Regions from separate parts of the Leifsonia sp. 2TAF2 genome, predicted to be linked through region 1. Evidence: predicted binding sites of a transcription regulator. Region 1 holds the regulator's gene; the other holds the start of a gene.

Evidence for each region. Region 1 encodes HspR, which represses chaperone genes until heat shock. Its sites were predicted from a motif close to AAGTTGAGTCNNNNNGACTCAACTT; they were not measured.
Region 2: AB4Z18_RS11960 (ATP-dependent Clp protease ATP-binding subunit) is a predicted target of HspR. The motif match lies at 5,725-5,749, and genes of this name have one in related genera.

What each region holds. Positions count from the first base shown of each region.
Region 1 is NZ_JBFRFY010000001.1:114,274-123,736, forward strand. Features, by position in the region: gene AB4Z18_RS00540 (hypothetical protein) at 5-943, shown strand; gene AB4Z18_RS00545 (GTP pyrophosphokinase) at 962-1,693, opposite strand; gene AB4Z18_RS00550 (MFS transporter) at 1,814-3,427, shown strand; gene dnaK (molecular chaperone DnaK) at 3,596-5,461, shown strand; gene grpE (nucleotide exchange factor GrpE) at 5,464-6,156, shown strand; gene AB4Z18_RS00565 (DnaJ C-terminal domain-containing protein) at 6,283-7,275, shown strand; gene AB4Z18_RS00570 (heat shock protein transcriptional repressor HspR) at 7,277-7,690, shown strand; gene AB4Z18_RS00575 (cysteine hydrolase family protein) at 7,687-8,424, opposite strand; gene AB4Z18_RS00580 (DoxX family membrane protein) at 8,521-9,018, opposite strand; gene AB4Z18_RS00585 (DM13 domain-containing protein) at 9,015-9,455, opposite strand.
Region 2 is NZ_JBFRFY010000001.1:2,461,319-2,470,781, forward strand. Features, by position in the region: gene AB4Z18_RS11950 (3-methyladenine DNA glycosylase) at 1-528, shown strand, start outside; gene AB4Z18_RS11955 (transglycosylase domain-containing protein) at 533-3,004, opposite strand; gene AB4Z18_RS11960 (ATP-dependent Clp protease ATP-binding subunit) at 3,160-5,706, opposite strand; gene AB4Z18_RS11965 (aldo/keto reductase) at 6,079-6,897, opposite strand; gene AB4Z18_RS11970 (Lrp/AsnC family transcriptional regulator) at 6,950-7,405, opposite strand; gene AB4Z18_RS11975 (DUF2000 domain-containing protein) at 7,510-7,974, shown strand; gene AB4Z18_RS11980 (alpha/beta fold hydrolase) at 8,039-8,752, shown strand; gene AB4Z18_RS11985 (hypothetical protein) at 8,777-9,325, opposite strand; gene AB4Z18_RS11990 (glycoside hydrolase family 15 protein) at 9,325-9,463, opposite strand, start outside.

The DNA.
Region 1 (9,463 bases):
CATCGTGAGCACCATCCCGTCCACTTCGAACCCGTACGGCTGGGTGCGCCACCTGCTGCCGCGCGTCGTGATCGGCGCGCTGATCGCCGCCGCGCTGGTGGGGGTCTACGCCGTCGTGCTGGGCCGCTTCGACGAGACCTGCTGGCGACTGATGGGCACCATCGCCCTCTTCGTCTTCTTCGCGCTGATCTCCTGGTACGACGCCGACGTGTCCGCGCGCCGGGCCGCGTGGTTCGGCGCGGTCAGCGTCATCACCTCCGTGTACCTCTTCGGCATCGGACTGTGGAAGGTGTGGATGCCGGACGTGCGTCCCGCCGACGGCATCGCCGGCTACGACGTCTACAACCCGTGGTGGACGCCGTTCTCCTGGTTCCTGCTGGTGCTGGTCACGCGGGTCGGACTGCTGCACATCCACCTCGTCCTGAACACGCAGCGACGGTTCACCGGGCCGGTCATGAGCAAGGTCACCGTCGCGACCCTCGTGATGGTCGGGCTGTTGATCGCGGGACTGTCGCTGCCGCTGATCTTCACGCGCACGGACTTCGGCGACACCTACTGGCGACTGGTGGCGGTGGTGGCGATTCTGGATGCGCTCGGCACCGTGCTCATCCCGCTCACGTACTCCCTGTTCGGGCCGAAGGCGGCGCACCAGGCGTCGGCGCCTGCGGCGTTCGCCCCTGGGACGCCTTTCGCGCCCGGGGCGCCTTCCACGCCCGGGGCGCCTTTCGCGCCCGCTCCCGCCGCCGGCCCCGCGGCCGGGACGCTCTTCGCACCTGCCACCGGCCCCGCGCCCGCGCCCGCGGCCGCCGCTCCGGCAACGGCCTACCCGCGCCTCGACCCGGCCGGCGGCCTGCGCCTGGAGTGGCCGCGCTACATCAACGGCCAGCCGCTCCCCGCCCGCGCGGACGGCACCCCAGATTTCACGGGCGTCGCCGGCTACTGACGCCTCGCCCGCTGACGCCTAGATCGATGCGGGGAGGCTGTACACCGTCCCGCGGTCGTCGCCGCGCACCTGGCGGTGCAGGTTCTCCATGGTGACGTCGAGCTGATTGGCGGTGCCGGCCGCGGCGGTCAGGTCGCGAAGCAGCCCCTCCGGCACCTCGCCGTCGTACTTGTAGTAGATCTTGTGCTCGAGGCTCGCCCAGAAGTCCATCGCGACCGTCCGCAGCTGCACCTCGACCGGCACCATCACGGGCCCCTCGCTGAGGAACACAGGCACCTCCACGATCACGTGCAGGCTCTTGTAGCCGTTGGGCTTCGGGTGCGCGATGTAGTCCTTCACCCGCAGCACCCGCACATCCTGCTGTGCCGTGAGCAGATCGAACACACGGTAGACGTCGGAGACGAAGCTGCACACGATCCGGATGCCCGCGATGTCGGTGATCGCTTCGCGGATCGCGTCGAAGCTGGGCTCGCAGTTCTTGCGGATGACCTTCTGCTCGATGCTCTCCGGCGACTTGAGCCGGCTGGAGATGTGCTCGATCGGGTTGTAGTCGTGGAGCTCGGAGAACTCCTCGCGAAGGATGCCCACCTTGGTCGCGATCTCGTCGATACCGAACTTGTACGGCATGATGAACCGCGCGAAGTCGTCCCGGAACGCCTGGACCTCGCTGAGCGTCGCGGGGTCGATGCTCTGCAGCGCCTCGATCGCGCGGGACGAGAGGAGCGGGGCGGCGGCGGGGTCCGTTTCCATGCTTCCGACGCTATCGACGGCTGTTGTGCGGTCGGTGTGAGAATCCGCGGTGGTGGATAAGTCGTCCGCACCAAGAACTGGGGAGGCCCCGGAACGAGCCGGATGTGCTTACCTGACGCCATGTCGGGTGCAGGTGCAGGCGCGAGTGCAGACGCGGGTACAGGGGCGGTGCCGGTCAAGTTCAACGTGCGCCTGGCGCTGCTGCTGGCGATGGCCATGTTCGTCCTCGTCGTCGACACCTCTCTCATGAACGTGTCCATCTCCGCCGTGGTGCACGACCTGCACACGACCGTGAGCGGGGTGCAGAGCGCGATCGCCCTGGAGGCGCTGGTCTCGGCGGCGTTCATCCTCATCGGAGGCAAGACCGGCGACCTGATCGGCCGGAAGCTCGCGTACATCCTGGGCCTCCTCGGCTATGCGGTCGGGGCGATCGCGATGACGCTGGCCCAGAGCCTCACTGCGATCATCATCTTCTGGGCGGTGATCGGCGGCATCGGGGCCTCGCTGCTGCTGCCCGCGATGCAGTCGCTCATCCACGGCAACTTCGAGGGCGCCCAGCAGAAGCGCGTCTACGCGCTGGTCGGGGCGTCGGCCGCGATCGCCGCCGCCGTCGGGCCGCTGCTCGGCGGCGTCATCACGACGTTCCTGTCGTGGCGGGTCGGCTTCCTGCTGGAGGCGGTGATCATCGCGGTCGTGCTGGCCGGGATCGGCCTGGTGAAGGACGTCCCGTACACAGGCGAACGCTCGATCGACCTGGTCGGGGCACTGTTCTCCGTGATCGGGATGGGCGGCATCGTCACCGGCATTCTCGTGTGGCAGGAGGGCGGGGAGCGGGTGCTGCTGATCATCCTCGTCGGCGTCGCCGGGCTCCTCTCCCTGATCATCTGGCTGCGCTCCCGCGCGCGCCGGTCGAAGCCGACGCTGCTCGATCCGGGGCTGTTCCGCTCGAAACTGTTCCAGTCGGGCGTCTCCGGTCAGCTGCTGCAGCAGATCGCGTTGGGCGGGACGATGATCGCGCTGCCGATCTACCTGCAGATGGTGCTCGAGTACAACGCGTTGTGGTCCGGATTGTCGATCGCGCCGCTGTCTCTGAGCATGTTCGCGGTGGCCCTGATCGCCGGGCGTGCGGCGAAGCGCAGGCCGGCGTCGCTGATCCTGTGGGGCTTCGTGCTGGTGGTCGTCGGGATCGGGGCGCTCATCCCGATCGTGCCGATCGCCACCTCCGGCTGGTACTTGACGCTGCCGCTCATCGTCGCCGGCTGTGGGCTCGGACTGCTGGTCTCGCAACTGAACAACTACACCCTCTCGCCGGTGTCCGACGAGCGCGTGAGCGAGGCGGCGGGCGTCAACTCCGCGGCAGGGTCGTTCGGGCTCTCCTTCGGCCTGGCGTTCGCGGGCGCGATCATGCTGGCGACACTGGCGTCGACCTTCGCGGCGAAGACCGACGCGAGCGTCGTGCTGCCGCCGGACGACAAGGCGCAGATCTCGCAGGTGCTGGAAACGGATGCCGAGGTCATGTCGAACACGAAACTCGCCGAGCTGCTCGCCACCGAGTCGCCCGAAGTGCGCGCGGAGGTCATCCGCATCAACACCGAGTCGCGGCCGATCTCCCTGCAGGTCGCGCTCCTGGTGCCGCTGCTGGCCGGGCTCCTCGGCGTCGGCAACGCGTTCCGGATGCGCCGGCTCCCCGATCCCGCGCCGAGCGCCGCGGCGGAAGGCACCCTCTCGGGCTGATCCCGGGAATAGCAGACTTCTCTCCAAAGTTGAGTCTTGTGTACTCAAGTTTTGGGTTCGACGTCTTGACAGCATCCACTCGTGGATGACAGTCTTGAGTCGTCGAGGCTCAAGTCTTGACCACAGACTTTTACGGCCATAAGCCAGCAACAAAGGAGAGAAGCACACATGTCACGTGCAGTAGGTATCGACCTCGGAACCACCAACTCCGTCGTCTCGGTGCTCGAGGGTGGAGAGCCCACGGTCATCGCGAACGCGGAAGGCTTCCGCACCACCCCGTCGGTGGTCGCCTTCACCAAGGATGGCGAGGTCCTCGTCGGCGAGACCGCCAAGCGCCAGGCGGTGACCAACGTCGACCGCACCATCTCGTCGGTGAAGCGCCACATGGGCACCACGTGGACCACCGACATCGACGGCAAGAAGTACACGGCCCAGGAGATCTCGGCCCGCATCCTGCAGAAGCTCAAGCGCGACGCGGAGCAGTACCTCGGCGACACCGTCACCGACGCCGTCATCACCGTGCCGGCGTACTTTAACGACGCCGAGCGTCAGGCCACCAAGGAGGCCGGTGAGATCGCGGGCCTCAACGTGCTCCGCATCATCAACGAGCCCACCGCCGCGGCCCTCGCGTACGGCCTCGACAAGGGCAAGGAGGACGAGCTCATCCTCGTCTTCGACCTCGGTGGCGGAACGTTCGACGTCTCCCTGCTCGAGGTGGGCAAGGACGACGACTTCTCGACCATCCAGGTACGTTCGACCGCCGGCGACAACCGCCTCGGCGGCGACGACTGGGACCAGCGCATCGTCGACTGGCTGATCAAGCGCTTCAAGGACAGCACGGGCGTCGACGTCTCGAAGGACAAGATCGCCCTCCAGCGCCTCAAGGAGGCTGCGGAGCAGGCCAAGAAGGAGCTGTCGTCGAGCATGTCGACCAGCATCCAGCTGCCCTACCTCTCGCTGACCGAGAACGGCCCGGCCAACCTCGACGAGTCGCTCACCCGCGCCCAGTTCGAGCAGATGACCAGTGACCTCCTCGACCGCACCAAGAAGCCCTTCCAGGACGTCATCCGTGAGGCCGGGATCAAGGTGTCCGACATCGCTCACGTCGTGCTGGTCGGTGGTTCGACCCGTATGCCGGCCGTCTCCGAGCTCGTGAAGCAGGAGACCGGCGGCAAGGAGCCCAACAAGGGCGTAAACCCGGACGAGGTCGTCGCCGTCGGCGCAGCCCTCCAGGCCGGTGTCCTCAAGGGCGAGCGCAAGGACGTCCTCCTCATCGACGTCACGCCGCTGTCCCTCGGCATCGAGACCAAGGGTGGGATCATGACCAAGCTCATCGAGCGCAACACGGCCATCCCCACCAAGCGCAGCGAGACCTTCACCACGGCCGACGACAACCAGCCGTCCGTCGCGATCCAGGTCTTCCAGGGCGAGCGCGAGTTCACCCGCGACAACAAGCCGCTCGGCACCTTCGAGCTGACCGGTATCGCCCCGGCCCCCCGCGGCATCCCGCAGATCGAGGTCACCTTCGACATCGACGCCAACGGCATCGTGCACGTGTCCGCGAAGGACAAGGGCACCGGCAAGGAGCAGTCGATGACGATCACCGGCGGGTCCAGCCTGCCGAAGGACGACATCGACCGGATGGTGCGCGAGGCCGAGGAGCACGCGGCGGAGGACAAGAAGCGCCGCGAGTCCGCCGAGACCCGCAACCAGGCCGAGCAGCTCGTCTACTCGATCGAGAAGCTGATCAAGGACAACGAGGACAAGCTCCCCGAGGACGTCAAGAACGAGGTCCAGGGCGACGTGGACGGCCTGAAGGCGGCGCTCGCGGGCGACGACGACGAGGCCGTGAAGTCGGCCTTCGAGAAGCTGAACGCCAGCCAGGGCAAGCTCGGCGAGGCGATCTACTCCTCCGCGCAGGCGTCGGAGGCTCCGGCCGCTGACGCGAGCGAGGGCCAGCCCTCGGGCGAGTCGTCCTCCGACGACGAGGACGTCATCGACGCCGAGGTCGTCGAGGACGAGGAGAAGAAGTAACCATGTCGGACCAGAACGGCGGCTCCCAGGAGCCAGAACGCGAGGAACCGATCATCCGCCCTGTACCTGATGAAAGGACGGAGCGGAGGATCGACCCCGAGACCGGGAAGGTCCGGCAGCCCGACCCCGAGCCGGCGGCCGGCGACGACGAGCACGGCGACGAGCACGACCTCGCGCACGAGGAGCTCGTCGACGTCGGCCCCGCCGAGAGCGATGACGACGGGACCGTCCTCAGCGACGACGACCTCGACATCCTCTCGGGCCAGACGACCGGGGAGGCACTCGCTGCCGAACGGCTCGCCGACCTGCAGCGGGTGACCGCGGAGTACGCGAACTACCGCAAGCGCACCGAGGCGAACCGCGAGATCGAGCGGGAGCGCGCCGTCGGCGACGCGGTGAAGGGTCTCATCCCCGTGCTCGACGACCTCGAGCGCGCGGAGAAGCACGGCGACCTGGGCGAGGGCAGCGCGTTCACGACCATCGCGGCGAAGCTCCGCGCGGCCGTCGAGCGTCTGGGCCTCATCCCGTACGGCGAGAAGGGCGAGCCCTTCGACCCGCAGATCCACGAGGCGATCTTCCAGCAGCCCACCCCCGGCGTGACGGCGGACACCGTCGCCGAGGTGGTCGAGACCGGCTACCGGCTGGGCTCCACCACCGTGCGGGTGGCGAAGGTCGTCGTCGCGGTGCCGGCCTGATCCGGCGAAACGGCGCAGGACACGGAACGGAGCGGCGGGGAGCATTCCCGCCGCTCCGTTCGGCCCGCACCCGCAGATTTCATGCAGACTTCAGTCACGATCTACACACATTGAGAGGAGGCGCCCGTGGCTAGCCAGGACTGGTTCGACAAGGACTTCTACAAGGTGCTTGGCGTCTCCAAGGATGTCAGCGACGCGGACCTCAAGAAGACGTACCGCAAGCTGGCACGCAAGTATCACCCGGACTCCAACCCCGGCGACGCCGCCGCGGAGGCGAAGTTCAAGGAGATCAGCGAGGCGTACTCGGTGCTCAGCGACGCCGAGGAGCGCAAGGAGTACGACCAGATCCGCGCCATGGGAACCGGCGCACGCTTCACCGCGCCCGGCTCGGGTGCGCAGGGCGGCTTCGACGATGTCTTCGGCGGGATGTTCGGCCAGGGCGGCGCACCGGGCGGCCAGCGCTACACGTTCCAGCAGGGCGGCGAGTTCGACGACGTCTTCGGCGGCCTGTTCGGCAACGGCCGGTTCGGCACCACGACCGGCGGCTACCGAGGCTACGGCGGCCCGTCGCGCGGACGCGACGTGACCGCTCACACGACCATCGACTTCGTCACGGCGACCCGCGGCGAGACGATCACCCTGCAGGCGTCCGACGGCAAGCCGATCAAGGTGAAGATCCCCGCGGGCGTCTCAGACGGCCAGAAGATCAAGCTGCGCGGCAAAGGACAGCCCAGCCCCGACGGCGGTGAGCCCGGCGACATCGTCCTGACCGTCACCGTGCGCAAGCACCCCGTCTTTGAGCGCGACGGCCTCAACCTCCGAGTCAACGTCCCCGTCACCTTCGCAGAGGCAGCGCTCGGCGCGACCATCGAGGTGCCTACCCTCGGCGGAGACCCCGTCAAGCTGCGGGTCGCCCCCGGAACCCCGAGCGGCCGGGTCCTGCGCGTGAAGGGCCGCGGCGTCGAGACCAGCAAGGGCACCGGCGACCTCCTCGCCGTTGTGCAGGTCGCGGTGCCGTCGCACCTGTCCGGCGAGGCCAAGGAGGCGCTCGAGGCGTTCGCCGCGAAGCTGCCCGACGAGAACCCGCGCGACGACATCCTGGCCAAGGCCCGGAGCTGACATGGACGAGCACAGCCAGGTCTTCGTGATCTCGATCGCGGCGGAGCTCGCGGGTATGCACCCGCAGACGCTCCGCCAGTACGACCGGCTCGGACTCGTCAGCCCCAGCCGGACCGCCGGCAAGTCCCGCCGCTACTCGATGCGCGACATCGAGAAGCTGCAGGAGATCGCCCGCCTCGGCTCCGAGGGCGTCAGCCTGGAGGGGATCCGCCGCATCCTGGAGCTCGAAGACCAGGTGGGCGAACTGCGCGGTCGCGTCCGCGAGCTGGAGTCGGCGCTCGCCGACGAGCTCCTCAACCGCCCGGGCCGTCGCGTCTTCGCGGCCGGCTCCGAGGGCGAGGTCGTGTCGATGCGGGCCGGAACCCGCATCCGCCGCAGCAACCAGCTCGTGGTCTGGCGCCCGCTGGAGCGCTAGAGGGAGGAGACTCCCTGGCCGACGTAGAGGGTGTTCTGGATGTTGTGCGCCTCCTCCGCGGCGATGTCGCTGTCGATCCCTGAGCGCACCTCCCGCATCAGCTTGTGCAGTTCGGCGTGCTTCTCGGGCAGCCGGGCGTGGCCGGTGCTGTCCCACAGATTCGAGACCGGGAGGGTGTCGACGGCCTCGACCGCGAGCGTCCACTCCTCGGTGGTGGCGACCGCGGCGAACTCCGACTGCATCGTCACCAGCACGCTGCGGTGCAGCGCGTCGGCGGAGATGGCACCTGCCTCGTTGACCAGGTCGAGCGTCCCGGTCGCGTCGGACAGGAACTCGACGGTGAACCCGAGCTCGGCCGCATCCCGTGCTGTTCCAGCGCAGCAGTGCTGCGTCATGTAGCCGGCGATGGTCACGGTGTCGACGCCCGCCGAGCGCAGCCACTGCTCCAGGTCGGTGCCGGGGAACGCCGACACGCTGGTCTTGCTGATCACGTGCGCGGGCGTCCGGTCGGCGATCGAGGAGTGCAGCGCCGCGCCCTCGGACCCGCGGGCGAAGACCGGAGCGTCCTCGTCCTCGATGTGCTGCACGACGACGATAGGCACGCCGTGATCGTCGGCCGCATCCCACGCCACCTCGATGTTCGGGATGGAGGTCATCAGGTCCGGGAAGCAGATCTTCAGGTTCCCGGTAACGTACTCGTTCTGCAGGTCGACGACGACCAACGCGCGCTTCATGGCTGAACTCTAGCCATCGAACGGTGAGTGGATGTCGTTTCGCCGGTCGAGTGGTGACACCTGGTCACCACTCGGGGATCGGGTCAAGGATCGCCTTCAGAGCCAGACGACCAGCGACCGCGGCAGAGGCGGCCTCTCCGGACGTCCTCGGGCGAACATCCACTCGAGGAGCGCTGACAGGGAGAAGCGGCGGGCGGAGTCGGGGAAGGCGACCACGACGACGGACAGGGCGACCATCACCGGGTACTCCCAGATCAGTTGGTCCGACGACCAGTAGAGCAGCAAGGTGAGGACGGACATCACTGCTGCCGCCCGGGTGAGGATGCCGAGGATGAGTGCCACGCCGAGTCCCGCCTCCAGGAGGGGGATCGCGAAACCGAAGAATCCGGAGGCCGGTTGCATCACGTTCGATGCGAACCAGTGGAAGTAGCCGGGGACACGCGAGTTGGTGGCCGCGCCGTTCGCGACCAGCAGGATGTCCGCACCGCCGAATCCCGAGCGCACCTTGATCGCCGCCTCATTCAGCCACAGGCCGCCGAGCGCGACCCTCGCCGCACCGACCAGGATCGGCGCGGCGAGTTCGCGAGCGGTCATGACAGGGGCGCGGCGCCGAAGACCGCCTTCGCCTTGTCGCAGTGGATGACCACGTAGGCGAAGCCTGCGGTGTCGACGCCGCCGAGCGAGATCTTCTGCGATGCGGTGTCGAACGACACGCCCTTGATCTCCTTGCCGGCCGTGACGGTCGCCTCATCCGTGCCGTTCGCGAGGTAGACGTGCAGGTCGGGGCCTTCGTCCGACGAGAATCCGCTCAGCACCAGGTTGCCGTCCTGGAAGCTGACGGTGCCGGCGACCTTCTTCCCGTTGAGCCCGGCGAACGTGCCCGTCCGGTCGTCGGTGGAGGTCGCGGCCGGAGCGCTCGACGACGTGGTCGACGATGGCGAACTCGTGTCGGCCGTGGAGGGTGCGCTGCAGGCGGTCAGCGAGAGGGACAGGGCGACGATGGCCGCGCCGGCGAAGAACGTTTTGCGCATGGGTGGTT
Region 2 (9,463 bases), 2.3 Mb from region 1:
GCGCGCCCCGGGCGTTTCGGCTGCTTCGGGCTGCACGAGTGGGCGATGGTCTACCGGCAGGACGAGCGTCGGCACGCCGTACCCCTGCGCCTCGGCCGGGAGGCGACCGACGCCGTGGTCGAGACGCACGAGCTGCGCTGCACGCACATCGACGCGTTCCGCTTCTTCACGCCGGAGGCGGTTCCGCGCAACCGCTACGCGCCGACCCGCGAGACGCAGCCGGACCTCGAACAGCCCGGTTGCCTGCACGCCGGCATGGATGTGTACAAGTGGGCGATGAAGCTCGGCCCGCTCGTCCCCGGCGAACTGCTCCTCGACGCGTTCGAGCTGGCCCGCGACATCCGGCTGCTCGACATGCAGGCCTCTCCCTACGACATGCGCGACTGGGGCGCCGATCCCGTCGCCATCGAGACACCGGAGGGCAAAGCCGAGTACGTGCGGCGGCAGCGGGCGTTCGCGGAACGGTCGAACCGGCTGCGTGCGCGCATCCTGGAAGCCTGGCCCGGCGAGCCGGCCGCCGCGGCCTGAGCGCTCAGCCGGTCGGCTTCGGCGTCGGCGTGGCGCTGGGCGTCGAGCCGCCGGGGCTCGGTGTCGGGCTGCCCTTCGCCTTGGAGCCGTTGCTCACCGTCAACGTCACGGACTCGCCGTCGCTGAGGGACGCCCCCGCCGCGGGGTCGCTCGCAGCGACCGTCCCGGCCGGCTGATCGCTGTCGACCGGCGTCGGGTCGACGCTCACGTCGAGGCCGAGCCCGTCCAGCAGCTTCATGGACACATCCACCGCCTTGCCGGTCACATCCGGCATCGTGATCTGGTCGCCATACAGCACGGCATCCGTCGGCTCGGTGAAGTCGGTGCCGCCATAGGTCGCATTCAGCGCCTTCAGGATGGGCTTGGCGATCGAGAACTTGACGTTGCCGCCGCCTACGCCGTCGAAGTAGAGCGACCGCAGCGGGGTCGACCCCGAGACGTTGCCCACCCAGGTCGCCGTCGCGACCTTCGTGGTCGAGGTGATCAGCCAGTTCTCCAGCGAGTTGTCGGTCGTTCCCGTCTTCGCCATGATCGGGATGTCGTCGTAGGGGTTGGCGCTCGCGGCGGTTCCGCCGCCCCTGATGACGCCCTCCAGCGCGTAAGTGACACCCGCCGCGATCTCCGGCTTGAGGCCCTGCGTGCAGGTTGTCTTGCTCACCTTGTGCTCGGTGCCGTCGGCGTTCACGACCCGGTCGATCGCGACCGGCGTGCAGACTGTGCCGTTGTTCGCGATGCCCGCATACGCGGTCGCCATGGTCAGCGGCGAGATGTAGTTGGTGCCGAGGATCATCGAGGGCGTCTGCACCCACGGGTTGCTGGACGAGGCGGGATGCACGCCCAGCCCCTTGGCCGCATCCAGGATCGAGCAGAGGTCGACCTTCGTGCCCATCTCGGCGAAGGCGGTGTTGACGGACTCCGCCGTCGCGGACATCACCGACAGCCGGCTCGCCGACCCTTCGTCGTTGGTGACCGGCCACGCCGGCCCGTCGATGTTCGCGCAGGTGTTGGTGAAGTCGGAGGTCGGGAACAGGTGCTGCGACGCGTTCACCCTCTCGTACAGGCTGTGGCCCGCCTCCAGCCACGCGGCGAGGTCGAACGCCTTGAAGGTCGACCCGGTCTGGAAGCCCTGCGAGCCGCCGTAGTCCTCGTCCGTGTTGTAGTTCACCGCGGTCGTGCCGTCGATGGGCGTGTCCGTGTTGTTGAAGGTGCGGTTCTGCACCATCGTGACGATGCGGCCGGTGCCGAGCTCCAGAGCGACGTTCGACGCCCCGAGGTCGATGCCGGGACGCGACGCGGGGATGTACTTGTTCAGCGACGCCTGCGCGACCTGCTGCAGGTCGAGGTTGAGGGTCGTGTAGATCTTCAGACCGCCGCGGTTGAGCGTCTGCCAGCGCTCGTCCGCCGTTGCGCCGTACGCGGGGTCGTTGAGGATGACGTCGCGCACGTAGTCGCAGAAGAACGCGGCGTTGACCGCCTGCGCGGCCGCGCATCCCTGGGTCGTCGGGGTGATCGTGGGCTGGATGGGCGTCGCGATCGCCGCATCCCGCTGCTGCTTCGTGATCGTGTGCGTGATGTACATGCGGCTCAGCACGTAGTCACGCCGTTCCTTGGTCAGCTTGTAGCCGTTCGCCGCGCCGTTGTCCTTGTTGTCCGGCTCGTCGATGCGCAGGTTGGCCGGGTTGTTCAGGATGGCGGCGAGCGTCGCCGCTTGGGCCAGATCCAGCTTGTCGGCCGTGCTGCCGAAGTAGTACTGGGCGGCGGCCTGCACACCGTAGACCTGGCCGCCGAAACCCACGACGTTGAGGTAACCGGTCAGGATGTCCTTCTTGCTGTAGGTCTTCTCCACCTCGACCGCATAGCGCATCTCATGCACCTTGCGCTGCAGGGTGACGCCGGCCGCATCCGCGTAGCAGGCCTGCACCTTCTTCTGGCTGGTGAGGGCCTCGCACTTCTCGACCTCGACGTTCTTCACGTACTGCTGCGTGATCGACGAGCCACCCTGCACGTCCCCGCCCGCGACCGTGGACACGGCGCCGCGGAGGGTGCCCCAGATGTCGACGGCGCCCTCGGTGTAGAAGCGCGGGTCCTCGGCGGAGACGGTCGCATCCTTCATCGTCTGGGCGATCTGGTCCCAGCTGACGTCCTGCCGGTTCTGGGCGAAGAAGGTGGCGATCGGCACATCCTGTCCGCCCTGCTTGGCGTACACGGTCGAATTCTGGGCGAACTGCTGGATGTGCAGGTTGGCCGGCAGCGCGTTGAAGTCGTTCACCCCGGCGGCCGCCGTGACGCCGACGCCCAGGAACCCGGGCAGCAGGAACAGCGAGCTCAGGACGGCGGCGACCAGCGCCAGCCCGAAGAACTGGGCGAAGATGCCGCCACGAGTGCGGGCGGGCTTCAGCTCGAAGCGCTTGACGGGCTCCAGCCGCTCGTCGAGGGCGGCCAGGCGGGGATTGCGGGGTCGGTCGGAAGCGGGCACGCCCTCCAGGCAACCAGGGCACCCTGGGTGAGTCCAGGGGGTCTCGTGTGCGTCGGTGTGGAGATGTTCAGGATGCGTACGCCTGCGTCGTGCGCTGGGCGGGCGTCTAGTGGTCGCAACACGCCGTTACGCCAGGTGGCCAGACGGCGTGTTGGTTACGCCGCGATCGGGAGGGACACCGCAGCGGCGGCGGTGATCCGCAGCTCGCCGGCGTCGGCATCCACCACCACGCGGCCGCCCTCGGTGAGCTCGCCGCTCACCATCAGCTCCGCGATGCGGTCGTCCACCTCGCGCTGGATGACCCGGCGCAGCGGACGGGCACCGTACTCCGGCTCGTAGCCGGTGTCCGCGACCCAGGCGACCGCCGCATCCGTCACCTCGAAGGCGATGTCGCGGGTGGCCAGCCGGGAGGCGGTCGCGTTCAGCAGCAGGCGGACGATGTCGCGCAGCTGCTCCGCATCCAGCTTCCGGAACAGCACGATCTCGTCGATGCGGTTCAGGAACTCCGGACGCATCGCCTCACGCAGCTTGCCCATGACGCGGTCGCGGATGTCCTTCTCCGAGAAGAAGCCGTCCGAACCGGCCGGGACGAATCCCAGAGCACCGCTGCGCGACGCCAGGAATTCGGACCCCAGGTTCGAGGTCATGATGACGACCGTGTTGCGGAAGTCGACCGTCCGGCCCTGGCCGTCGGTCAGGCGACCGTCGTCGAGCACCTGCAGCAGGAGGTTGAACACGTCGGGGTGGGCCTTCTCGATCTCGTCGAACAGGATCACCGAGTACGGGTTGCGGCGCACGCGCTCGGTCAGCTGGCCCGCCTCGTCGTAGCCGACGTATCCGGGAGGGGCACCGACTAGTCGCGCGACCGTGTGACGCTCGCCGAACTCGCTCATGTCAAACCGCAGCATGGCCTTCTCCGAGCCGAAGAGCGAGGTCGCGAGGGACTTCGCCAGCTCGGTCTTGCCCACGCCCGTCGGGCCGAGGAAGAGGAAGCTTCCGACCGGGCGACCCTCGTCGCCGAGGCCGGTGCGGTTGCGGCGGACGGCCTTCGCCACCGCGACGACCGCGTCGTCCTGGCCGATCACCCGCTCGTGCAGCTCCGACTCGAGGCGCGCGAGGCGCTCACGGTCGGCCTGACCCACGCGGGAGACCGGGATGCCGGTCGCACGCGACACGATCGCGGCGATCTCTGGCTCGCCGACCACCGCATCCACTCGGGGTGCGCTGCTCAGCTCGTCCAGCGAACGCTGCACGCTCTCCATCTCGTCGCGGAGGCGCGACGCCTCCTCGTAGTGCTCGGCGGCCACGGCGGAGTTCTTCTCGGACTCCAGGGTCGCCAGGCGCTCCATGAGGGCGGAGGTGTCGACCCGCTTGCCGAGCGACAGGCGCAGGCGCGCGCCGGCCTGGTCGATCAGGTCGATGGCCTTGTCGGGCAGGAAGCGGTCCGAGATGTAGCGGTCGGACAGCTCCACGGCGGCGCGGATGGCGTCCTCCGTGTACTGCACGCCGTGGTGCTCCTCGTACGCGCCGCGGAGGCCGTCGAGGATGAGCACGGCGTCGTCCACGGACGGCTCGCCCACCGTCACGGGCTGGAAACGGCGCTCCAGCGCCGGGTCCTTCTCGATGCGGCGGTACTCCTTGAGCGTCGTCGCGCCGACCAGGTGGAGGTCGCCGCGGGCAAGGCGCGGCTTGAGGATGTTGCCGGCGTCCATACCGCCGGACTCGCCGGACCCTCCGGCGCCGACCACGGTGTGCAGCTCGTCGATGAACACGATCAACTCGTCCTTGCCGGCGCTGATCTCATCCATGAGCGAAGTGAGACGCTCTTCGAAGTCGCCGCGGTACCGGGTCCCTGCGACCATCCCCGCGAGGTCGAGGGAGACGACCTTCTTGTCCTGCAACTGCTCGGGCACGTCGCCCGCCACGATCGCGCGGGCCAGGCCCTCGACGATCGCGGTCTTGCCGACGCCGGCCTCGCCCACCAGGACAGGGTTGTTCTTGGTGCGGCGGGAGAGGATCTCGACCGTCTGGTCGATCTCATCCAGTCGACCGATGACCGGGTCGAGCCGTCCCTCGCGGGCCAGCTCGGTCAGGTCGGTACCGAACTGGTCGAGCATCGGGGTCTCGGAGGTGGATGCGGCCGGCTGGCCGGCGCTCTCGCTCCCACCCACGGTGGCACTCTGGCGCATCGCGTCGGTGAGCGACTCCGGGGTAACGCCCGCGGCCTGCAGCACGCGCCCGGCAGGCGCGTCGCGGCCGATCACGAGCGCGAAGAAGAGGTGCTCGGGGTCGATGTAGGTCGAGCCGGACGCCTGCGCCACCTGGTACGCGTGGAACAGGGCGCGCTGCAGGGGGCCGGTGATGGATGCGCCGTCGGCGTGGATCTCGTCGCCCGCGGCAGGCAGACGCTGCTCGGCGGCCTCGGCGACCCGCTCGGGGTCGACGCCGATGCGGCGCATGGCGTCGGACGCCGGCTCCTGCACCGCCATCACGCGGAGGACGTGGAGCGCGTCGAGCTCGCTGTGGCCGTGCTCCAGGGCGAAGCGGCCGGCCTCGGCCAGCAGCTCCTGGGTGCGCCGGCTGAGGAAGCGGCTGATGTCGATCGAGCGCGCATTCCGCGCGCGCTCGCCCGCAAGGTACCGCGCGAGGAACTCGTCGAACGAGTTCGCGTTGTCACCGTCGGGAGTGAAGTTCTCAGGCACGTGTTCTCCTGTTTCTCAAAGTTGAGCCTTGTGCACTCAAGTCCAACGCAGGAGGGGCGTGAATATTCCGGGGTGCGGGAACGGTTTCAGCGGTCCTGTATTCAGGACTCTGGCGCGCAGTGGTGCAGCCATGTCCTGAAAACAGGCATAGCGGAAGGTGCGACGCTGAAACTCCTGAATACAGGACTCTAGAGAGCGTGGGACGACCAAGGTCCTGAAAACAGGGGCCGGCAGCCGGACCCGGCGCGTATCGAAGGAGAACTGCCGTCAAATCTCCGTCACACCGCGGTGGTGAAGGAGATCCGGCAGCTCAGCGGCCGGATCTCCTTCGATAGCGGGGGCGCGGGAACGGTTACGGGAGGGCGGCGCCGCTCACTCCCCCGCGTCGAGCGCGTCCAGCGCCGCCACATCCTCCGGCGACAGCTCGAAGTCGACGTCGGCGTTCTCGACGATGCGGTTCGGCGTGGTCGACTTCGGCAGCGGCAGGATGTCCTTCTGCAGCAGGTAGCGGATGCTCACCTGGGCGACCGATTTGCCGTACTTCTCGGCGATCGAAGCGATGTTCTCGTTCTCGAGCAGGCGGCCGGTGGCGAGCGGCGAGTAGCCCTCCACGAGGATTCCGCGCTCGCGGCAGTAGGCGGTGGTCTCCGGCTGGGTGTTGCCGACGAACCAGCGGATCTGGTTCGCGTGCGGCTCGACCTCGGTCGCTCCGATGAGCGACTCCAGGTCGGCCACCTCGAAGTTGCTCACGCCGATCGCGCGGGTGCGTCCAGCCTCGTAGAGCTCCTCGAAGACCTTCCACACCTCGATGTTGCCGGCGCGGTGGTCGCTGCCGATCGCGTTCCACGGCCACGGCGCGTGGATGAGGTAGAGGTCGATCGGGCCGAGGTCGAGCAGCGCGGTCGACCGCTCGAAGGCGTGGCGGGCGCCGTCCGCATCCTTCACCTCGGCCGGGCACTTGGTCGTGATGAAGATCTCTTCTCGCGGGATGCCGCTGTCGCGCACCGCCCGCCCGACGCTCTCCTCGTTGCCGTACGCGCGCGCCGTGTCGATGTGCCGGTACCCGGCGTCGAGCGCGGTGCGCACGGAGTCGTAGGTCTGCGGGCCGTCGGGGATCTGCCACGTCCCGAACCCGATCTTGGGGATGGTGACGCCGTTGGAGAGGCTGAAGGTATCGGTCAGTGCGGGCATGGGGGCTCCTATCGAACGGATGCGGTGCCGCACACTGTAGTCCCGTCCCGCATCAGTCAACCGGCTCCGGCCGCTCGTTCCGGAGGTGCTCGTAGACCACCGAGGTGCGCACGTCGGCGATCTCGCGGCGCTGCGTCAGCCGGTCGATCACGAAGGCGTACAGGCTCTCGTTGTCGGCGACGGCCACGTGGATGATGAAGTCCTCGTTGCCGCTGGTCACGAACACGCCGAGCGTCTCGGGAAGCGAGGCGACCCAGTCGCGGAACCCCTCGATCACCGGACGCGACGGCGGCCGCACGCGCACGGCGATGAGCGCCTGCACAGGCCGGCCGATCGCTGCGAGGTCGACATCGAGCACGGCGCCGCGGATGATGCCGCGGCGACGAAGCGCCCGCGTGCGTTCCAGCGCCGTGCTCGGCGAGACGCCGACGGCGGCCGCGATGTCGCGATTGCTCCGCCGCGCATCCGACTGCAGTTCCCGCAGGATAGCCCGATCAAGTTCGTCCATGCGCCCCAGATTAGCGTCCTGGCCGAACGATATTCGGAGGCAGCCCGAAAGGCGCGCGAGTTGTGTAGATTCGGCGGCGATCAACCGAACGAAAGGACAGCGGTATGACCAGCACCGTCGGATTCCACCCCGATGAGATCGACACAGCCGCGCCGACTCGCGCCGCCCGCCTGAAGTGGGTGGTCGTGGTGGAGGAGACGCTGCCGGCGGGTATCGCCGCCAACGCCGCGATCTGCACGGCCGCCGCCACGGCGGCACAGGTCGACGGCCTCCTCGGAGCGGAGGCGGTGGACGGGGACGGCCGCGTGCATCCCGGGCTGCCGTGGGCGGGATGCTCGGTGCTGCGCGCGACGGGTGATCAGCTGGCCGCGATCCGCGCCAAAGCCGGCGCTGCCGAGGACGTCTTCGTCGCCGACATGCCGGCGGCCGCGCAGTCGACACGCGTGTACGACGAGTACCTGGAGTCGGTCGCGGCCTCACCCACCGATGCGCTCTCCTACTACGCCGTCAGCGTGGTCGGCCCACGCAACCGCGTCGACAAGATCGTCGGACGGCTCGCGCTGCTCTGATCGCCGGTGGCGCGACACTTCCCTACGGCGGCACCGTGTCGGTGGCCCTCGCTAGCGTCGAGGCATGGAGATCGTTCTTGTTCCCGGATTCTGGCTCACCGCCGACGCATGGCGGGAGGTCGCGCCCGTCATCGAGAAGGCGGGTCATCGTGCCCACCCGCTGACGCTGCCGGGTATGGAGTCGCGCGAATCGGACCGTCGTGCGATCGGCGTGCGAGAACACGTGGAGGCGATCGTGCGCAGCATCGACGAGGTCGGAGACCCGTCGGCCCGCGATGTCGTGCTGGTCGGGCACTCGGGCGGCGGTCCGCTCTCGTACGCCGCTGTCGCGGAGAGACCCGACCGGATCGCCCGCGTCGTCTATGTGGACTCGTGGCCTCTGAGCCCCGACGGGGTCGTCGCCGCCGATCTGACGCCTGTCGACGGCGAGGTCCCGTTGCCGGAGTGGGATGACTTCGAGGATGCGGACCTCGTCGACCTGACGGACGAGCAGCGGGCAGCGTTCCGCGAGATCGCAGTGCCCTCACCCGGCGCCGTCGTGACCGGGCCGATCGAACTGAAGGACGACGACCGTCGCCGGGCGGTTCCCGCGACCGTCGTCGCCTGCGAGTTCACGCCCGCCGACCTGCGCACCTGGATCGACGGTGGCTCACCGGTCTTCGCCGAACTCGGCACGCTCGAGCGATGGGATGTGGTGGAGCTGTCGACCGGTCACTGGCCGATGTTCACCCGTCCGGCCGAACTCGGAGCGCTGCTGGTGCAACTGGCAGAGCGCTGACGGAAGCGACCCGGCGCCATCCAGTCAGTGCTGCAGCGCACTCTTCAGCAGGATCACCACGACACCGAACGCCCCGGTGACGACCGCGCCGGTCAGGCAGATGAGCACCCGCTGGCCGCGCACGGCGAAGACGGTGTAGCCGAGGAGCGTCAGCATCAGCACCGCCAGCCACAGCGCGAGGTTGACGCCGAAGTCCGGGGGCAGGAGGCCGAGCGCCGCCAGCACCAGCGGAATGCTCGGGATGATCGCCGCCTCCAGCATCCCGCCGGACTCCCGCAAGGCGTGACGGATCGAATCCCGCAGGCGGTCACCGAGCCGGTCCGCATCACCGTGATAGCCGAGCGCGGTCGAGTACACGTGCGCCATCCAGAAGACGACGATGCTGACCAGGCTGAAGACGAGCAGCCGGATGGCGGAGGCCTGATCGTCGTCCGCGGCGGAGGCCGCCGCCACGACGCTCGCGTACACGATCGTGCCGTAGATGGCGGCCGGCGATCCCCAGTGACGCCACAAACCCCGATGTACCGCGAGTTCGCGGGTCGCGCCCGTGTCGTCGGGTTCGTTCAGGTCCATCAGCGGCGTTCGGGCCGGGACGACGCACGCCCGGCGAGCGCCGCATCCAGATTGATGGCCGCACGGATGAGCGCCAGGTGGGTGAATGCCTGCGGAAAGTTGCCCAGCTGCAGGCCGGTCGGGTCGATCTCCTCCGCG